One region of the Arthrobacter glacialis genome, then DNA from elsewhere that is predicted to be linked to it. Evidence: predicted binding sites of a transcription regulator. Region 1 holds the regulator's gene; the other holds the start of a gene.
The links. The regulator LexA, encoded in region 1, represses DNA repair genes until DNA is damaged. The targets are predictions, from matches to a motif close to TCGAACANNTGTTCGA.
Positions count from the first base shown of each region.

Region 2: a site for LexA is predicted at 3,873-3,888, ahead of CVS28_RS08835 (DUF6504 family protein). Genes of this name have one in related genera too.

Region 1 covers NZ_PPXB01000010.1:49,572-57,824, forward strand. Annotated here, with positions in the region: gene CVS28_RS12950 (SseB family protein) at 32-922, opposite strand; gene priA (bifunctional 1-(5-phosphoribosyl)-5-((5-phosphoribosylamino)methylideneamino)imidazole-4-carboxamide isomerase/phosphoribosylanthranilate isomerase PriA) at 926-1,660, opposite strand; gene CVS28_RS19750 (hypothetical protein) at 1,732-1,881, opposite strand; gene hisH (imidazole glycerol phosphate synthase subunit HisH) at 1,881-2,561, opposite strand; gene hisB (imidazoleglycerol-phosphate dehydratase HisB) at 2,558-3,184, opposite strand; gene CVS28_RS12970 (histidinol-phosphate transaminase) at 3,363-4,460, opposite strand; gene CVS28_RS12975 (LysM peptidoglycan-binding domain-containing protein) at 4,571-5,014, opposite strand; gene lexA (transcriptional repressor LexA) at 5,290-6,033, shown strand; gene CVS28_RS12985 (ATP-dependent DNA helicase) at 6,289-8,253, opposite strand, start outside.
Region 2 covers NZ_PPXB01000006.1:66,179-74,431, reverse strand. Annotated here, with positions in the region: gene CVS28_RS08865 (MBL fold metallo-hydrolase) at 1-357, opposite strand, end outside; gene CVS28_RS08860 (S-(hydroxymethyl)mycothiol dehydrogenase) at 354-1,442, opposite strand; gene CVS28_RS08855 (mycoredoxin) at 1,534-1,791, opposite strand; gene CVS28_RS19395 (hypothetical protein) at 1,793-1,984, opposite strand; gene CVS28_RS08850 (SOS response-associated peptidase) at 2,001-2,744, shown strand; gene CVS28_RS08845 (VOC family protein) at 2,741-3,163, opposite strand; gene CVS28_RS08840 (GNAT family N-acetyltransferase) at 3,173-3,679, opposite strand; gene CVS28_RS08835 (DUF6504 family protein) at 3,954-4,286, shown strand; gene CVS28_RS08830 (DNA polymerase III subunit alpha) at 4,279-7,722, shown strand; gene thrS (threonine--tRNA ligase) at 7,765-8,253, shown strand, end outside.

The DNA of each region.
Region 1 (8,253 bases):
ACAAGAGCGCGTCAAGGTGCCTTGGGAGGGTTTAGGTACATGGGTGTGGGTGGCGCAAACGAACTTGGATCGAATCAACGGCGTGGGCAAAGTACTCGTTGGCAGCCCAATACTCCTGTAATTGGGCCAACAGACTGTTCACCGCATGCTGATCAAGCCCGGGCAGCAGCGTGATGGTGACACACAGTTCCGGGCCGGTTCCACCGCCCTTGACCAACTGGCTGTGGGATGTGGATTTATTGCCCCACTGGGATTCTATGCCCTGGCCAACGCTGGCGGAAATGTCCAGCACAGCACTGTTACCAAGAGCCGACACAGATTGCGCCAAGACGTTTTGCACTGCAGCGTCAGCGTAACTGGGCAGCCATGTTTGCTGCTGGGCAAGCGCCCACATGGCCGGGCGGCGGATCACAAAGGGTCGTGGCGAGCCGGGGTCCAGCACCATCAACTGTGCTTCCTCAGCCACAGCTGACAACGCTGCGCGGGCTGCATACACAGCCACGGGACGAGCGTCGGGGTGCCATTTTGTCAGAGCTTCGGCATGCGTAAACGCCGGCAACACCACTCGACCATCGGGTCCTTGCAGGGTCACCAGGGCCATGTCCGATTCTTTGTCGGTCACCAGGCCGTTCTCCCCCACAGTTTGCTCAGCGAGCTGGGCAACAATGGGGATGAAGACACGGGCCTGCGCCAAGGCGGCAATGACGTGCGCCTCGGTGCCCTCACCGTCGGCCAGCGCCTCCATGGCGGCGGCGAAACCAGCGTCCATGGCGCCGTCGTCGGTGTCAAAATTATGGTACTTTTCCTGCGCCGGCAGGTCCCGCCCCGCCCACGGCTGCCCGGCCGAATCCGTGGATCCGCCGGCACCGGCCAAGGCTTGGGCAATATGGCCAGGCAGCTGTTTCTTGGGCATCTCAGTCATGAATTAGCGGCGGCCTGCAACGTCTAGGGCCTGCGGCAAGGTGAACTGGCCGGAGTAGAGAGCCTTGCCGATGATGGCGCCTTCAACACCTTCGCCCACCAGTTCGCGCAGGACGCGCAGGTCTTCAAGGCTGGAAATGCCTCCTGAGGCCACCACTGGCTTGGAGGTGCGGGTGCACATTTCCCGCAGCAGTTCAACGTTGGGGCCGCGCAGGGTGCCGTCCTTGGTGACGTCCGTGACAACGTACCGGGCACAGCCGGCGTCTTCCAAACGGGCCAATACTTCCCAGATGTCGCCACCTTCCCTGGTCCAGCCGCGGCCTGCCAAGGTGGTGCCGCGGACGTCCAGGCCCACGGCGATCTTGTCACCAAACTTTTCGATGACACTGGCGGTCCATTCGGGGTTTTCCAGTGCTGCCGTGCCGAGGTTCACCCGGCCCACACCCAGTTCCAAGGCAGCTTCCAAGGAGGCGTCGTCACGGAGTCCGCCGGAAAGCTCAACCTTGATGTCCAGGGCTGCCACCATTTCGCGCAGCAAGTGCACGTTGGAGCCGCGGCCAAAGGCTGCGTCCAGGTCCACCAGGTGAACCCACTCGGCGCCGTCGTTCTGCCAGTTGAGGGCCGCCTCAAGAGGCGAACCGTAGCCGGTTTCAGAGCCAGCCTCGCCCTGAACCAGGCGAACTGCCTGTCCGTCTACAATGTCGACAGCGGGCAGCAATTCCAAAATGGGGGTGGTCATGGGGTCCTCAACGTGACTAGTACTTGCGAATGTGGAGTGGAGCGTGTGCGCGCCGGGCTAGACGCCGGAACTCACTGAGTGAACATGTAGGCGGCCACCAGCGACATGACAGCCAACACGGCAAAACTGATGGGTATCCATCGAGCGGTTTTCTGCTGGTAAAACGTGTAGGCGCCGCCAATGAGCAACCCCGCCAGGCCCATCAAAAGCAAGGACCACATTATTTTGCCGCCTTGTTTAGTGACAGGACCCAATTGCGCAACAGGCGTGCACCCGCATCGCCGGACTTCTCCGGGTGGAATTGGGTTGCGCACAGCGGGCCGTTTTCAATGGCCGCAATGAAGGGCGCACCGTGCTCGGACCAGGTGACCATGGGCGGGCGCATCTTGGGCTGGAGAACCTCAAAGTCCCATTTCTGCACGCCGTAGGAGTGCACAAAGTAAAAGCGCTCGTCTTCAACACCTTCAAACAACATGGAACCTTCGGCTGCCTGAACCGTGTTCCAGCCCATGTGCGGGACAACAGGAGCTGGCAGGAGCTCAACCGTTCCGGGCCACTCCCCCATGCCTTCTTCATGGACACCGTGTTCGAATCCTGCGTCAAAAAGGACCTGCATGCCCACACAAATGCCCAGCACTGCACGGCCTCCGGCCACACGGCGCCCGATCATTCGCAGCGCATCAACGCTTTTGAGCTCGCTCATGACAGACCCAAAGGCACCCACGCCTGGAACCACCAGGCCATCGGCAGTCAACACGTCCTCGGGCTTGGCGCTGAGTTTCACCGTGGCACCGGCGCGTTCAAGGGCCCGCACGGCGGAGCGCACATTGCCTGAACCATAGTCCAGGACCGTGACTGTGGGCTGGTTTTCTACTGTTGACGGGGTGGCTTGGGAGCTCACAAAAGGCCCTTCGTGGATGGAATTCCTGTGACGCGGGGATCTGATTCAATGGCTGAACGCAGGGCGCGGGCGAATGCCTTGAACTGTGCCTCAACAATGTGGTGCGGATCGCGGCCGGCAATGACAGTCATGTGCAGGCAGATTTGCGCGTGCAAGGTGATGGCTTCAAAGACGTGGCGGGTCAGGGAACCTGTGAAGTGACCGCCGATCAAGTGGTACTCCTGGCCTGCGGGCTCGCCGCCATGCACCAGGTACGGGCGGCCGGAAACATCGACAACTGCGTTGGCCAACGCCTCGTCAAGCGGGACGGTGGCTTCGCCGAATCGGCGGATGCCCGCCTTGTTTCCCAGGGCCTCCTTGAGAACTTCACCAAAGGAAATGGCCACATCTTCCACCGTGTGGTGGGCGTCAATGTGCGTGTCACCGGTGGCCTTGATGTTCATGTCGATCAGCGAGTGCTTGGACAGTGCCGTCAGCATGTGGTCATAGAACGGGACTGAGGTGTCAATCGTGGAAACACCGGTACCGTCTAGGTTGATTTCCACCAGCACGCTGGACTCGCTGGTTACTCGCTCCAAACGGGCTGTGCGTCCCTGGCCGGGCTGCGGGCTGTTCTCAGTCATTGCACAAGTCCTTTGGTTTTTGTCCGCGCCTTCTTGCCCCTGCAGGCGCAGGGCAGGGCTAGGCTCGCGAACTTTTCACTGTATGTCACCAGTTTAGGAGAGAAGGCATGATTATGCCCAAAACAGTCCGCTGCCAATCCTCCGGTGCCCGGTTTGGCAGCGTTGTCCTCACGCGTGACTAGCTGGCCAGGATAGCGCGCAAGCCGCTGAGGAATGCCGTTGTTTCAGCTTCGGTGCCGGCAGTCACGCGCAGGTGCCCGGGAATTCCGACGTCGCGAATCAACACTCCCTCAGCCAACAAGGCTTCCCACACTGCATGGGGATTTTCCAGTCCGCCGAAGAAGACAAAGTTTGAATCCGAGGGTGCCGGCGTCAGGCCAAGATTTGTCAGTTCCGTCACTATCCTGTCCCGTTGGACTTTAATAGCCTCCACATTGGCCAACAGGGATGTTGAGGTACGCAGGGCCGCGACGGCAGTCGCCTGGGTGATGGCCGACAAGTGATAGGGCAACCGAACCAAACGGAGAGCGTCAGCGACTTCCGGCGCCGCCGCTAGATAGCCAAGGCGGGCGCCGGCCAAAGCAAACGCCTTGCTCATGGTCCGTGAAACCACCAGGCGCGGTCGGCCCTCAAGCAGGCTCAGGGCACTGGGCGTTCCTGTGTGGGCAAATTCTGCATACGCTTCATCAACAATGACAATGCACTGTGACGCTTCTCCTGCCTCATAAACAGCCTCCACCACCTCAAGGCCGAGGGCCGTTCCTGTGGGGTTGTTCGGCGAACAGAGGAAAACGATGTTCGGGGCGGCCGCACTCACCTGTTCCGCCGCCGATGCCGCGGACAAGCTGTAGTCCTGATCGCGCAATCCGGCGATATAGCCGGTACCTGTGCCACTGGCCAGCAGGGGGTACATGGAGTATGTGGGCGGGAATCCCATGGCGGTGCGTCCCGGACCGCCAAAGGCCTGAAGGATTTGCTGCAGGACTTCATTGGAACCGTTTGCGGCCCATAGGTTGTCTTCGTTGAGGCCGTGGCCCAAATACGCCGCCAATTCCTGGCGAAGGGTGGTGAATTCCCTGTCCGGGTACCTGTTGAGGCCTTCAAGTTCCGCTGCCACGGCTGCCAGAATGGCTTCCTTGGCATCCGCCGGGACGCCAAAGGTATTTTCATTCACGTTCAACAGTATGGGAACGTCAAGTTGCGGGGCGCCGTAGGGATGCAGTCCACGCAGATCGTCGCGGAGTGGCAATTGACCTAAACGTTCAAACTGATCCATGGCTCCAGCTTAATTGACAAGGATGCCAAATCCCGAAACGGTGACAGCATGCGGACACTTCAGCCCGAGCTCCGGGAGCCAGCTTGGCAGGATTGCTAGCCGGAGGTGTTCTACTTCGGGATGGGAACGAACAGTCGCTGGCCTGCCTGAAGCACACCAGTACCCAACTCATTCAGGGCAACAATTTCCCGAACCACTTCACGAACGTCACGATTCGGATTGGTGGTGCCAGCGATGCTCCACAGACTGTCGCCCTGGAGAACTGTCACTGAATGGGCGTAGCTGTCCATGTCGACGGCCAGGTGTTCCACGCCCGCATGGGCGGGGCTTGCCAACGTACTGAAAACAATCGCCAAGGCGACGAACACCAGGATCGATGATGCCACCAAGGCCGGGACACCAAGGAGCACCAGCCGGCCTCGACGCGTCAACGTCAGCTTGGCAGGCGCGGCCTGCCGCTGCGCCTGATGGTGCCGGGGACTGACATTGCCGCCGCCAAACAAGGCCTTGGGTGTACTGCTGAGAGTTCCTGCAGAGATAACCATTGCATTCATGACTTCTCGTCCTTTCACCGTGGATCTGGATCCTTGGCCACACCTGCCAACTGGATCAAAATTCCATGCTTCATATCTTCGATAGAACGTATGTTCGAATTTGCTACTAGTACAGTTTTAGCACCTATAGACGACACTTGCCAAGGGTTGATAGAACAAATGTTTGATATTGCCCCTGTTGTGGCTTAAACTTGGTTTACAAGGATTGGCCGCTAGATGCAGTCCACCAGCAGGCACTGACATTGTTCAGGGCAGCCACGAAAGGACCCGGAACCATGGCGCTTCAAGAACCTCCGCACCGCATCCCCCAAGCGCCCAGTCGCGCTGGCATGAAGGGGCTCACTGTTCGGCAGAAAAAGATTCTCGAGTGCATCCAGCGCTCCATTGCCGACAAGGGCTACCCACCCTCCATGCGTGAAATCGGCGACTCCGTGGGGCTGGCCAGCCTTTCCAGCGTCACGCACCAGTTGACCCAGCTTGAGCGCCATGGCTACTTGCGTCGTGACCCCAAACGTCCCCGAGCCATGGAAGTTTTGATCCCGCTGGTTCTGGACGACGGCGAGGTGGAGATTGAGGGGGTCAGCGCCCCGTCGAAGTTGCGCAGCTCAAATGGACTCAACTTCGCTGAGCTGAGCAGTTCCTCGGACACCGCATTTGTTCCTCTTGTGGGACGCATTGCAGCTGGTGGCCCCATACTGGCCGACCAGTCCGTGGATGACATCATGCCGTTGCCACGCCAGATTGTGGGCAGCGGAGAATTGTTCATGCTTAAGGTGCAAGGCGATTCAATGATCGACGCGGCAATCTGCGATGGGGACTGGGTGGTGGTGCGTCAACAGCCCACCGCCAACAACGGCGACATTGTGGCTGCCCTGTTGGAGGACGAAGCCACGGTGAAGACCTTCCGCCAGCGTGACGGCCACACCTGGCTTTTGCCCCAGAACACGCGCTACGAACCCATCTTGGGCGACCACGCGACCATCATGGGCAAGGTTGTATCAGTACTGCGCAGCCTCTGACGGCTCCCAACAACGCGTGCACGCATCGCACGCACCAGCAACACCAGCGAAAGGCCCAGGCGCCGGTATTTTCGTAGGCTGCGTCAAGGAGACACCAAAGTCCCCAAGCGCTCCCACCGCTCGCAAGCTCGCAGCGGGTCCCTCGCTCTTGTGGCCCCAGCCCGCGGCCGACGTGTCGGGAAGCAGCCGGAAAATACCGGGCCTGTGCCTTTCGCGTGACCGTAGCCGGAAAGTACCCGTTCCTGGGCCTTGGCGTTATTTCCCGGAGAGCCGCTTCAGTGCGGCAAGAGCCACGGCGCGGTCCTTGGTGGCCCAGAATGGCGGAAGGGCCGCGCGCAGGAACCCGCCGTAGCTGGCGTTGGCCAGGCGTGAATCGAGTACAGCCACCACTCCCCTGTCGGCACTTGAGCGGATCAGGCGCCCCACGCCCTGTGCCAGGCGCACGGCTGCGTGAGTGGCGGAGATGGCGATGAATCCGTCGCCGCCGCTTTGTGCCACAGCCCGTGCCCTTGCTGTCACCAGGGGGTCATCGGGTCGCGGGAACGGAATCCTGTCGATGACAACCAGCCGGCAGGAGGCACCCTGAACGTCAACACCTTGCCACAGCGACATGGTGCCAAACAGGCAGGTGTCGGGTTCATCGGCGAATTCCTTGATGAGCCCGGCCATGGAGGAATCACCTTGGCAAAGAATCTTGACGGAAAGCTTCTTGCGCAGTTTCTCCGCAGCATCCTCGGCTGCTCGCCTTGAGGAGAACAACGCCAACGTTCCGCCACCGGCGGCGGTGATCAGCGCAGCAAGTTCATCGAGCTGTTCGGATGACATACCAAAACCGGGTTTTTGCAGGTGCGCTGCCACATAGAGCATGCCTTGCTTGGGGTAGTCAAAGGGAGAGCCGACGTCGGCCCCTGTCCAGGCGGGTGCGTTGGGGCCCAACAGGCCGAGCCCGCCAGCTGTTGCCTGAAAGGACTCCCCAATGGCCAGCGTTGCCGACGTCAGCACCACAGTACGGTCAGCAAACAGGCCCTCTCGCAGTTTCATGGCCACACTGAGCGGTGCGATGTTGATGACTGCCGGCTCGCCGTCGTCCGCCTTCTGGTAGCCCTTGCCGGGGGTGAAACTTCCTGGCCGCGAGGCCCACACCACCTCACGCGCCTCAGCGGCGACCAGCATCCGCTCGCACAGGTCAAAGATCAGGTTCAGCCGGGCCCGGGCAATGGAACGGCCACCGTCCACGGCTGCATTGCCCTCGGGCTTGGAATCTGAGAGTGCCGCCCGAACGGCGTCGCGCACTTGTTCAATCGCTTGGCTTTGAGTTTGATTCAGACCATTGGGCAGCAGGCCCTCGGCCGTGCCGGCGAAGGCCAGGTCAAGCGCTGCAGCGCTGGCGTGAATTGCGTCAACGGAAACCGCCGTGTGTTTGCGGGTGCTGGAGGCAGCTGCCTGCACCATTTGCACCGACAACTGCCCGGTGACGGCACCAGTGACCCGGTCCTGCAATTCATGGGCCTCATCCACCACCACCACGTCGTAGTCGGGCAGAACAGCAATGCCTTCAAACGCGCTGATGGCCAGCATGGCGTGGTTTGTCACCACGATGTCAGCCTCGGCGCCGCGGGCGCGAGCCAGTTCCGAGAAGCATTCTGTGGCCAGTGGACACTTTTGCGCCCCCAGACATTCCATGGAGGTGACCGACACCTGCCGCCACGCCTTGTCGGTAACTCCGGGGATCAGCTCGTCCCTGTCGCCCGTCTCGGTGTCCTGTGCCCACTCACGCAGACGCACCACTTCACGCCCCAGCGCGGAGGTGGGGCCAGTGGTTGCGCCCGGCAGGTGAGTGACGGAAGAATCTTCACCCAGGGTAAACAAGGCCCCTTCGCCGGTGTCCTCGGAGGGGAAACCGCCGCCTAGTTTTTGCTTGCACACGTAATTGCTGCGGCCCTTGACCAGGGCAACATCAATGGCGCGCGGCAAAACAGGTTCCAGGGCAGCCAAAAGGCGCGGCACATCGCGGCCCACGATCTGGGCCTGCAACGCCAAGGTGGCCGTGGCCACCACTGCCGGTTTGTCACTGGTGAGGGCATTGACAATCAGCGGGATCAGATAGGCCAGCGACTTTCCGGTGCCAGTCCCTGCCTGCACCAGCAGGTGGTCGCCACTTTCAATGGCGTCCACCACGCGGCGCACCATCTCATGCTGGCCGTCACGGCGCTGGCCGCC
Region 2 (8,253 bases), on a different contig from region 1:
CACGGTGCCCGCCAGCTCAAAGGCGTCGCCGTCGGCGATGGTGGCATCCGGGGCGGTGCCTGGGAAAATGTGCTCCCACAGCATTTGGTCCGCCGGGTTCATGAACACGGGAGCCCCCACCAGGTCGGCAAAGTCACGGGCGAAGCGGATGTGGTCGTCATGGCCGTGCGTCAGCAAAACCGCCTTGACGGTGCGTTCCCCCACAGCCTCCTTGATGGCGCCGGGGTTGTGGGCGGGGTCGATCACATAGACCTGCGCGTCGTCACCCACCAACCACACGTTGTTGTCCACGTCCCAGGTGCCGCCGTCGAGCGAGAAAGTTCCTGAGGTCACCAGGCGCTCAATGCGGGCGCTCATGCGAACTCCACCACGGATCGCAGCACTGAGCCCTGGCCCATTTTGCTGAACGCTGCCTCAATGTCGTTGATGGTGATGCGTTCGCTCACAAAGGCGTCCAAATCCAGTTTGCCCTGCTTGTACAACTCAACCAGCATGGGGAAATCACGCGAAGGAAGGGCGTCGCCGTACCAGGACGACTTCAGGGACCCGCCGCGGCCAAACACATCCAGCAGTGGCAGTTCCAGCGTCATCTCCGGGGTGGGCACACCCACCAGCACCACGGTGCCGGCAAGGTCGCGGGCGTAGAACGCCTGCTTGTACGTTTCGGGACGTCCGACGGCGTCAATCACCACATCTGCCCCGAACCCGCCGGTGTGGTTCTGAATGGCGAGCACGGCATCCTCCTGGGAGGAATCCACCGTGTGCGTGGCCCCGAGTGCAAGGGCGGCTTCCAGCTTCTTGGGATCGCGGTCAACGGCAACGATGGTGGTGGCGCCGGCAAGTGCTGCCCCGGCAATGGCCGCCGAGCCCACGCCGCCGCAGCCGATCACGGCCACGGAGTCGCCGCGCTTCACGCCGCCGGTGTTGATGGCCGCGCCGATGCCTGCCATGACGCCGCAGCCCAGCAGACCCACAGCTCCCGGGTCAACATCCGGATCAACCTTGGTGCATTGCCCGGCCGCCACGAGGGTCTTCTCAATGAAGGCGCCAATGCCCAGTGCGGGGGAGAGGACGGTGCCGTCCTCGAGCGTCATCTTCTGCGTGGCGTTGGCCGTATTGAAGCAGTACTGGGCCTGGCCCTTGGCGCACGCCCGGCAGGTGCCGCAAACAGCGCGCCAGTTCAGGATGACCCTGTCGCCTGGAACCACGTTGGTGACCCCGGCACCCACGGCGCTGACTACACCTGTAGCCTCATGGCCCAGCAGGAACGGGAAGTCATCGCTGATCCCGCCCTGCTTGTAGTGCAAGTCAGTATGGCAAACACCGCTGGTCAAGATGTCCACGAGCGCTTCACCCGGTCCCGGATCCGGGACCAGGATGGTTTCGATTGTGACGGCCGCGTCCTTGCTCAGGACTACTGCGCCTTTGACCTTGTGCACCATGGAAGAGCTCCTAGAATCCGTTGTGTTCCGCCTTGCGGAACATCAAAATGAGGTTCCTGACAGGCTACACGGCTTCATGAGCCGGCTGTGACTAGGCGGCAAGCCTGGCTACAACATCCTTCAAGGAGGGGTTGGTTGCTGCTGAGCCGTCCGGAAACAACACGGTGGGGACCGTCTGGTTGCCGTCATTGAGGCTTTCAACGAGCTCGGCCGTACCCGGAACATCTTCGATGTTGATCTCGGTGTAGCCGATTCCTTCGGCGTCCAGCTGCTTCTTCAGGCGCTTGCAATAGCCGCACCACGTGGTGGAAAACATGGTGATGCTGCCAGCGTCGGGGGTGAAATCCACGTCAAATACTCCTTGAAAGAAAAGTCTTGTTGAATGCTACTGGTGACAACGCTACCGGGTGGAGGGGATATTCCTCATCTTGTGTCACATGCATGGCCTGCGCCGCCGGAACAGTCTGTGCCACTGGTCTTGCCGCGCTGCTTGTGGGCAGGTTCTGCGCCGAAGCGGCAGTTTGTGCCACCATGGATTCCATGTGTGGACGATACGTAATGGCCAGGGCAGTGGGCGATTTGGTGGCGGAGCTGGAAGCGGAGGCAGAGGCGTCCCTTGAGCTGAGGGCCTCCTACAACGTTGCCCCCACCACGGATGTGCCCATTGTGCTGGAGCGGCTCATTGACGGCGAGGTCCACCGGCAGATCCATGTTGCCAAATGGGGGTTGGTGCCGGGCTGGGCCAAGGACCCAAGCGTGGGTGTGCGGGCCTTCAACGCGCGCAGTGAAACCGTGGCGGAGAAGCCAACGTTCCGCTCAGCCTTGAAATCGAAGCGGTGCGGCGTGCCCGTGCAGGGCTACTACGAATGGAAAAAGTCGGCCGATGGGAAGAGCAAGCAGCCGTATTTTGTGCACAGTGCGGACGGCTCACTCATTACCTTTGCCGGGCTTTATGAATGGTGGAAGGACCCCAGCAAGGAAAACGGGGCGCCCGATCAGTGGCTGCTGTCCGCCAGCATCATCACCATGGCATCGCCACCTGAGGGTGAACTGGCCACATTGCACGACAGGCTGCCGGTGCCTCTGACGGCAAAAGGTCTGGCCGAATGGCTCAACCCGCAGGCAGAAACGCCGGCACAACTGCTGGAGATGGTCTTGGCGGATGCCTACAGGCAGGCTGCCAGCTGGGTGCTGGATCCGGTCGGCGCCGCTGTGGGCAATGTGCGCAATGACAACCCCGGACTCATCGAGCCCATCGAGCTCATCGAGCCCATCGCGCTCCAGGGGCCGGGTCCCGGCTAGACGGTGACGTTTCCGGCGTCGTCCACGGCCCAGGTGGGATTGAAGGCAACTTCCCAGCGGAAGCCGTCAGGATCGGCAAAATAACCGCTGTAGCCGCCCCAAGGCTGCTGCGCGGCAGGATGGTCCACGACGGCGCCCGCCGCAACCGCCTGCGCCAAGACGGCGTCGACCTCGGCAACACTGCCAACGTTGTGGCTCAGTGTGATGGGAGGGACGCCGTCGGAAGGCTCAACACCCAACTCGGCGGCCATGGCTTCACGGCTCCACAGCGACAAAATGAGCCCATGGTTCAGCTGCAGGAAGATGACCTGGCCTGGCACCTCCTGATGCGCCGTCCAGCCCAAGCCTGTGAGATAGAACTCACGGGAGCGTTCCACTGTGTGGACTCCCAAGGAAATAAACGTCAGCCGCTGCTCCATGGTGAAGCTTTAGTCCTCGGTGTCTTCGGGAGACCAGCGGTGGAAGTCCAGAGACAGGTACAGGGCAAGGGCTGCGGAATTGGTGGCTTCCACCCGTAGGGCCACATCTGCCTTGCCCTCGTTGAACAAGGTGTCCATGGTGGTAAGTACCAAGTCCTCGGCCAAGCCCCGGCGGCGGTGCTCACGGTCAGTGATCAGTTCAATGATGAAAGGTGCATCGGGAGTGTCGTCACCGATGGCGTGTTCCACCACCAGCACCGCTGCAACGATTTTGCCGTTTTTATCCAGTGCCACGTGGGAGGCATTGGGGAGGAAATGGCCGTATTTGCCGGCCCAGGATGCCTGGATGTCCGCCAAGGCAACTTCGATCGAATCGCCGGCGGCACCGGCGTCGTAGGCGGTGAAGTACAGCTCACCGAGGCGTTGGAGATCTGATTCCTGCACAGTACGGGAAGCCATCTTGAGCTCCCGTTCCAACGGATTGGTCTTAGCGATGAGGGTGACCATGTCAGTCATGGAACGCTCCTTCAAAAATCGTGGTGACGCCGTCAGGGAGACTAGGCCAATGGCCATAAGGCCATGCTAGACGCCAGTTGCGTTGTCAGCTATCTACATAACGCTTTAAGCGCAGAACAAATGTCCGCGCAGGCGTTTCTTCCCAATGGGCGGGTTACGTTCCGCGTGAAACTGAGCGTACACTTAAATCTATTCGGATATATGTACTAATAAGCCATTCGGATCAAGAATATGATGCTGAGTTGGTATTGCCGGGTGGAGGTGGAGTGCACGCATGGGCACGTTTAGCGAGTCAGTCAATGTGGTGCGCTCAGCCGAGGGGGCGCTGGTGCAGCTGTGGTGGCGCGGACGGCTCTATGACCTGGCCGCCGAACCATTGTGTTGGTATGAACGGCGGCCCTGGTGGGAAAGTGAGACCCGCATGCGGCCTGGCGAGGGAGTGGGGTACGTGGACACCCAAATGTGGCGGGTGCAAGTGCGCCAGGATGGCGCAACGGAGTTGTTGACCTTGGATCTGGTGAGGTACCGGCCCAGTGACCGTTGGCGCGTCATAAAAATCCATGACGCGCTGGATGAGAAATTTAAGGAGCTGCAGGAGGGTGCGTAACTTTGTCCATTTGCACTGCGCCTCAGCCTTCAGCGCCCACTATGGGGTTTCCTGGCCTGATGACTTGGCCCAGGCTGCGGCGGCAGACGGCGCCAACGCGCTTGCTATCACCGACAGGGATGGGCTCTATGGCGCCGTTAAACATGTCAAGGCCTGCAGGGCTGCCGGGATTGACCCCCTTGTAGGGGTTGACCTTGCCGTGTTGGAAGAGGGGCAAAACGGTCTGGAAGTGGCGGGGCGTGTGGTGATCCTGGCCCACGGCGGGGGATTCGTGGCTCCGGGCGCAGGTTACGGCGCCCTGTGCCGCCTCATTTCGGCCGCGCATGACCAGCCCCGGGGGCTGGTGGGCATCACCCTGGCCCAACTGGCTGCAGCCGTGCTGGATCCGGCTTCCGGCAGGGCAGTCTTAACAGTCTTGCTGGGTCCTGGTTCTCCCGTGGGCAGGGCGCTGAACGGGCGCAAGTATCTGCTGCCGCGCACCAAATTCCTTTCGTGGCGCAATGCCATGCCAGTGGGATCCCTTGTGGTGGAAATCCTGAGCCACCTGAGCGCTCCCGGTGCGCCCATGAGCACATCCCATGCTGTGCGGATGCTGAAATTGGCGCAGGAGTTTGATGTGCCGGCCGTTTTGAGCAACGCCGTGCGCTACAGCTGTGAAGACGATGCGCCAACGGCGGATGTCTTGGATGCTGCCAGGAACATCTCGCCCCTGGAGAAGCTCAATGACTTGCAACCCACGGGGCAGGCCTGGCTTAAAAATGCTGCCCAGATGCAGTCCGTGGCGCAGGAGATTGTTCACCAGGGCGGCTATGGCAGTGCCGAGCTGAGGCAGTTGTGGTCCAACACGGAACAATTGGCGGACAAGTGCAGGCTTGACCCTGCAGCGGATCTTGGCTGGAAGCAGCCCAAAACCCCCGAGTCTCAAGTGTTGGGTTTGACGCAGCCAGCCGGCATGGAGCTGCGCCAACGCACGGAAGCGGGGCTGAACCAGCGCTTTGGGGGACTCCCCGGCAAAAAGCTGCTGGAGGTGCGAGGCAGGCTCGAGACGGAGCTGGCCACCATTAGTGGTCTGGGTTTCGATTCCTACTTTCTTACTGTGGCCGAGGTCTCGGAGATGATCAAGGACATGGGGGTGCGCCGGGCGGCGCGAGGGTCCGGGGCGTCGTCCCTGGTCAACTATCTGCTGGGCATCAGCGCGGTGGACCCCATAGCCAATGACCTGCTCTTTGAACGGTTCCTCTCCCTGGACAGGTCAACGCTGCCGGACATTGACCTTGATGTGGAAAGCGCGGAACGCCACAACGTATACAGACGCATCTTTGAGCGTTTCGGCTCAAAACGGGTCACCCTGATGAGCATGCAAAACAGCTACCGTGCCCGCGGCGCTGTCAGGGATGCCGGGCTGGCGCTGGGCATGGACAAGGCTGATATTGACCAAATCGCCAAACAGCTGTGGCGGTTTTCGGCAGGATCCTTCAGGGAGGCGCTGGAGGAGAAGCCTGAGCTGCGCGATTTTGCCGCACAGGTGGAAAACTCCCGCCATGCGCAAGGAGGCGCCCAGCTGGATCTGCTGGTTGACCTCACCGAACGCCTGGACAGTTTGCCCAGGCACATTTCCATGCACCCCTGCGGGGTGATCCTGGGGGATTCGTCCTTATTGAACAGGACACCTGTGCAGCCGAGCGGGCTGGGCCTGCCCATGAGTCAATTTGATAAGCACGACATGGATGCCATGGGCATGCTCAAACTCGATGTGCTGGGTGTGCGCATGCAAAGCGCCATGGCCTATGCCGTGCGGGAAATCATCCGGCTGCACCCTTCCAAGGAGGCCGTTGCCGCTGAGGGCGGGCACCACCCGGCGGCGCCGTTCATCAACGAGGGGGGTGGCATTGATCTTGATGCCGTCCCGTTCGACGACGAACCCACCTTTGAGTTGATCCGCAGCACCCACACGCTGGGGTGTTTCCAGATTGAGTCCCCGGGCCAGCGTGAACTGGTGGGCAAGATGGCGCCCACCGAGTTCAGCGATCTGGTCATTGACATTTCCTTGTTCAGGCCCGGCCCCATGAAATCAAATATGGTGAAACCGTTCTTGGAAAACAGGGCGGGCTTCACCCCCGCCCACTACGCGCACCCGGATCTGATACCGGCCCTTGCGGAGACACACGGGGTGACGGTTTTTCATGAACAGGTGCTGCGAACCTTCAGTGTCATGACCAAATGCACCCTGTCCCGCGCGGACGAGTTTCGGCGTGGGCTGGGAAAGCCCGGCGTGGAACCAGCCATCGAAAAGTACTTCAGGGAACACTCCACTGCGCACGGTTACAGCACGGCTGTCATTGATGAGGTGTGGGAGACGCTGAAGGCTTTTGGCAGTTTTGGCTTCTGCAAGGCCCATGGGGCTGCCTTTGCTGTTCCCACCTACCAGTCGGCCTGGCTGAAGGCGCACCATCCAGCCGAGTTTCTGACGGGGTTGTGGGAGCACGATCCCGGCATGTATCCGCGGCGCCTGCTGGTGGCTGAGGCCAGGCGCCTGGGCATCCCCATCCTGCCGCTGGACATCAACGCCAGTGGCGGCCAGTACAGTGCCGAGCGGACAGCCAGCAACGTGACGGGTATTCGCATGAGCCTGGCCGGGGTGTATGGGCTCTCCGGGACGGAACTGAAAAGGATCCTCCACGGCCAGCCTTATGACTCGCTGGCTGATCTGCGTGATCGGGCCAAGCTGAGCCGGCCCGCGTTGAAGCGGCTTGCCCAGCTCGGCGCCCTGGATTCCCTGCACCACCAGGCACAACGCCTTACCGGCAATACGGCAAACCGTGCCGACCTCATAGCCCACGTCAACAGCCTCCCTGCCGGCAAGGGCAGCAAGCGCAACCATCCCATTGCGGGCCAGTTGCACCTGCCCCTGGAGGATGTGGAGTTAGGGGCGCTGCCGGCTGTGCATCCGGCGGCCAGCATGGCGGAGACGGTACGCACCGAACTTGACCTGTTGTCCATGGACGTGAGCGATCACCTGATGGGAAGTTACGCACCTCTTCTGGAACAGTTGGGGGTCAGCCGGGCTGACCAGCTGCTGGGCATGCGCAACAACAGTGAGGTTTTGGTGGCAGGGGTGCGGGTGGCCACGCAAACGCCACCCATGCGGGGCGGGAAACGGGTGGTGTTTATCAGCATTGACGACGGCACCGGGTGTGTGGACGCCACCTTCTTTTCCGAGGCGCAGGAAAAGTCGGGGCCCCTGCTTTTTGGCACCAGGATGCTCCTGATCCGGGGGTTGACGCGGCGAACAGGACCACGGGGAATCACTGTTCAGGCGTTGGAGGCCTGGGATTTGCAAAACACACCCCTGCTCCCGGCGCCGCCCGTGTTGGAAGGGGTCCCACCAACCCGATACCATCAAAGAGGCTCACAGCAACCCCCGTATGTTGCTTAGACATGGAGCCACACAGGACAAAACAAGGAGTTAAACGTGCCAGTGGATACACAAATCACCATCAAGGTCGAGGGCGTCGCGACTTCGGTGGCCACCGGCACCACCGGCGCGGAGCTGTTCTTTGAACGCCGCGAAGTAGTTGTCATGCGCGTGGACGGGGTCTTGAAGGACCTCTCGGCAGTGCTGGAAGCAGACGCTTCCGTGGAGCCCGTTGCCATTGATTCCCCCGACGGCCTGGACGTTTTGCGTCACTCAACAGCCCACGTCATGGCCCAGGCCGTGCAGGCGTTGCGCCCCGACGCCAAATTGGGCATCGGGCCGTACATCACCGACGGTTTCTACTTTGATTTTGACGTAGCCGAGCCCTTCACACCCGAGGATCTGAAGACCCTTGAGAAGATGATGCTCAAGATCGTCAACCAAAACCAAAAGTTTGCCCGCCGCGTGGTCACCGAGGACGAAGCCCGCGTTGCCATGGCCAACGAGCCGTACAAGCTGGAGCTTTTGGGCAAGAAAAACGATGACGCTGCC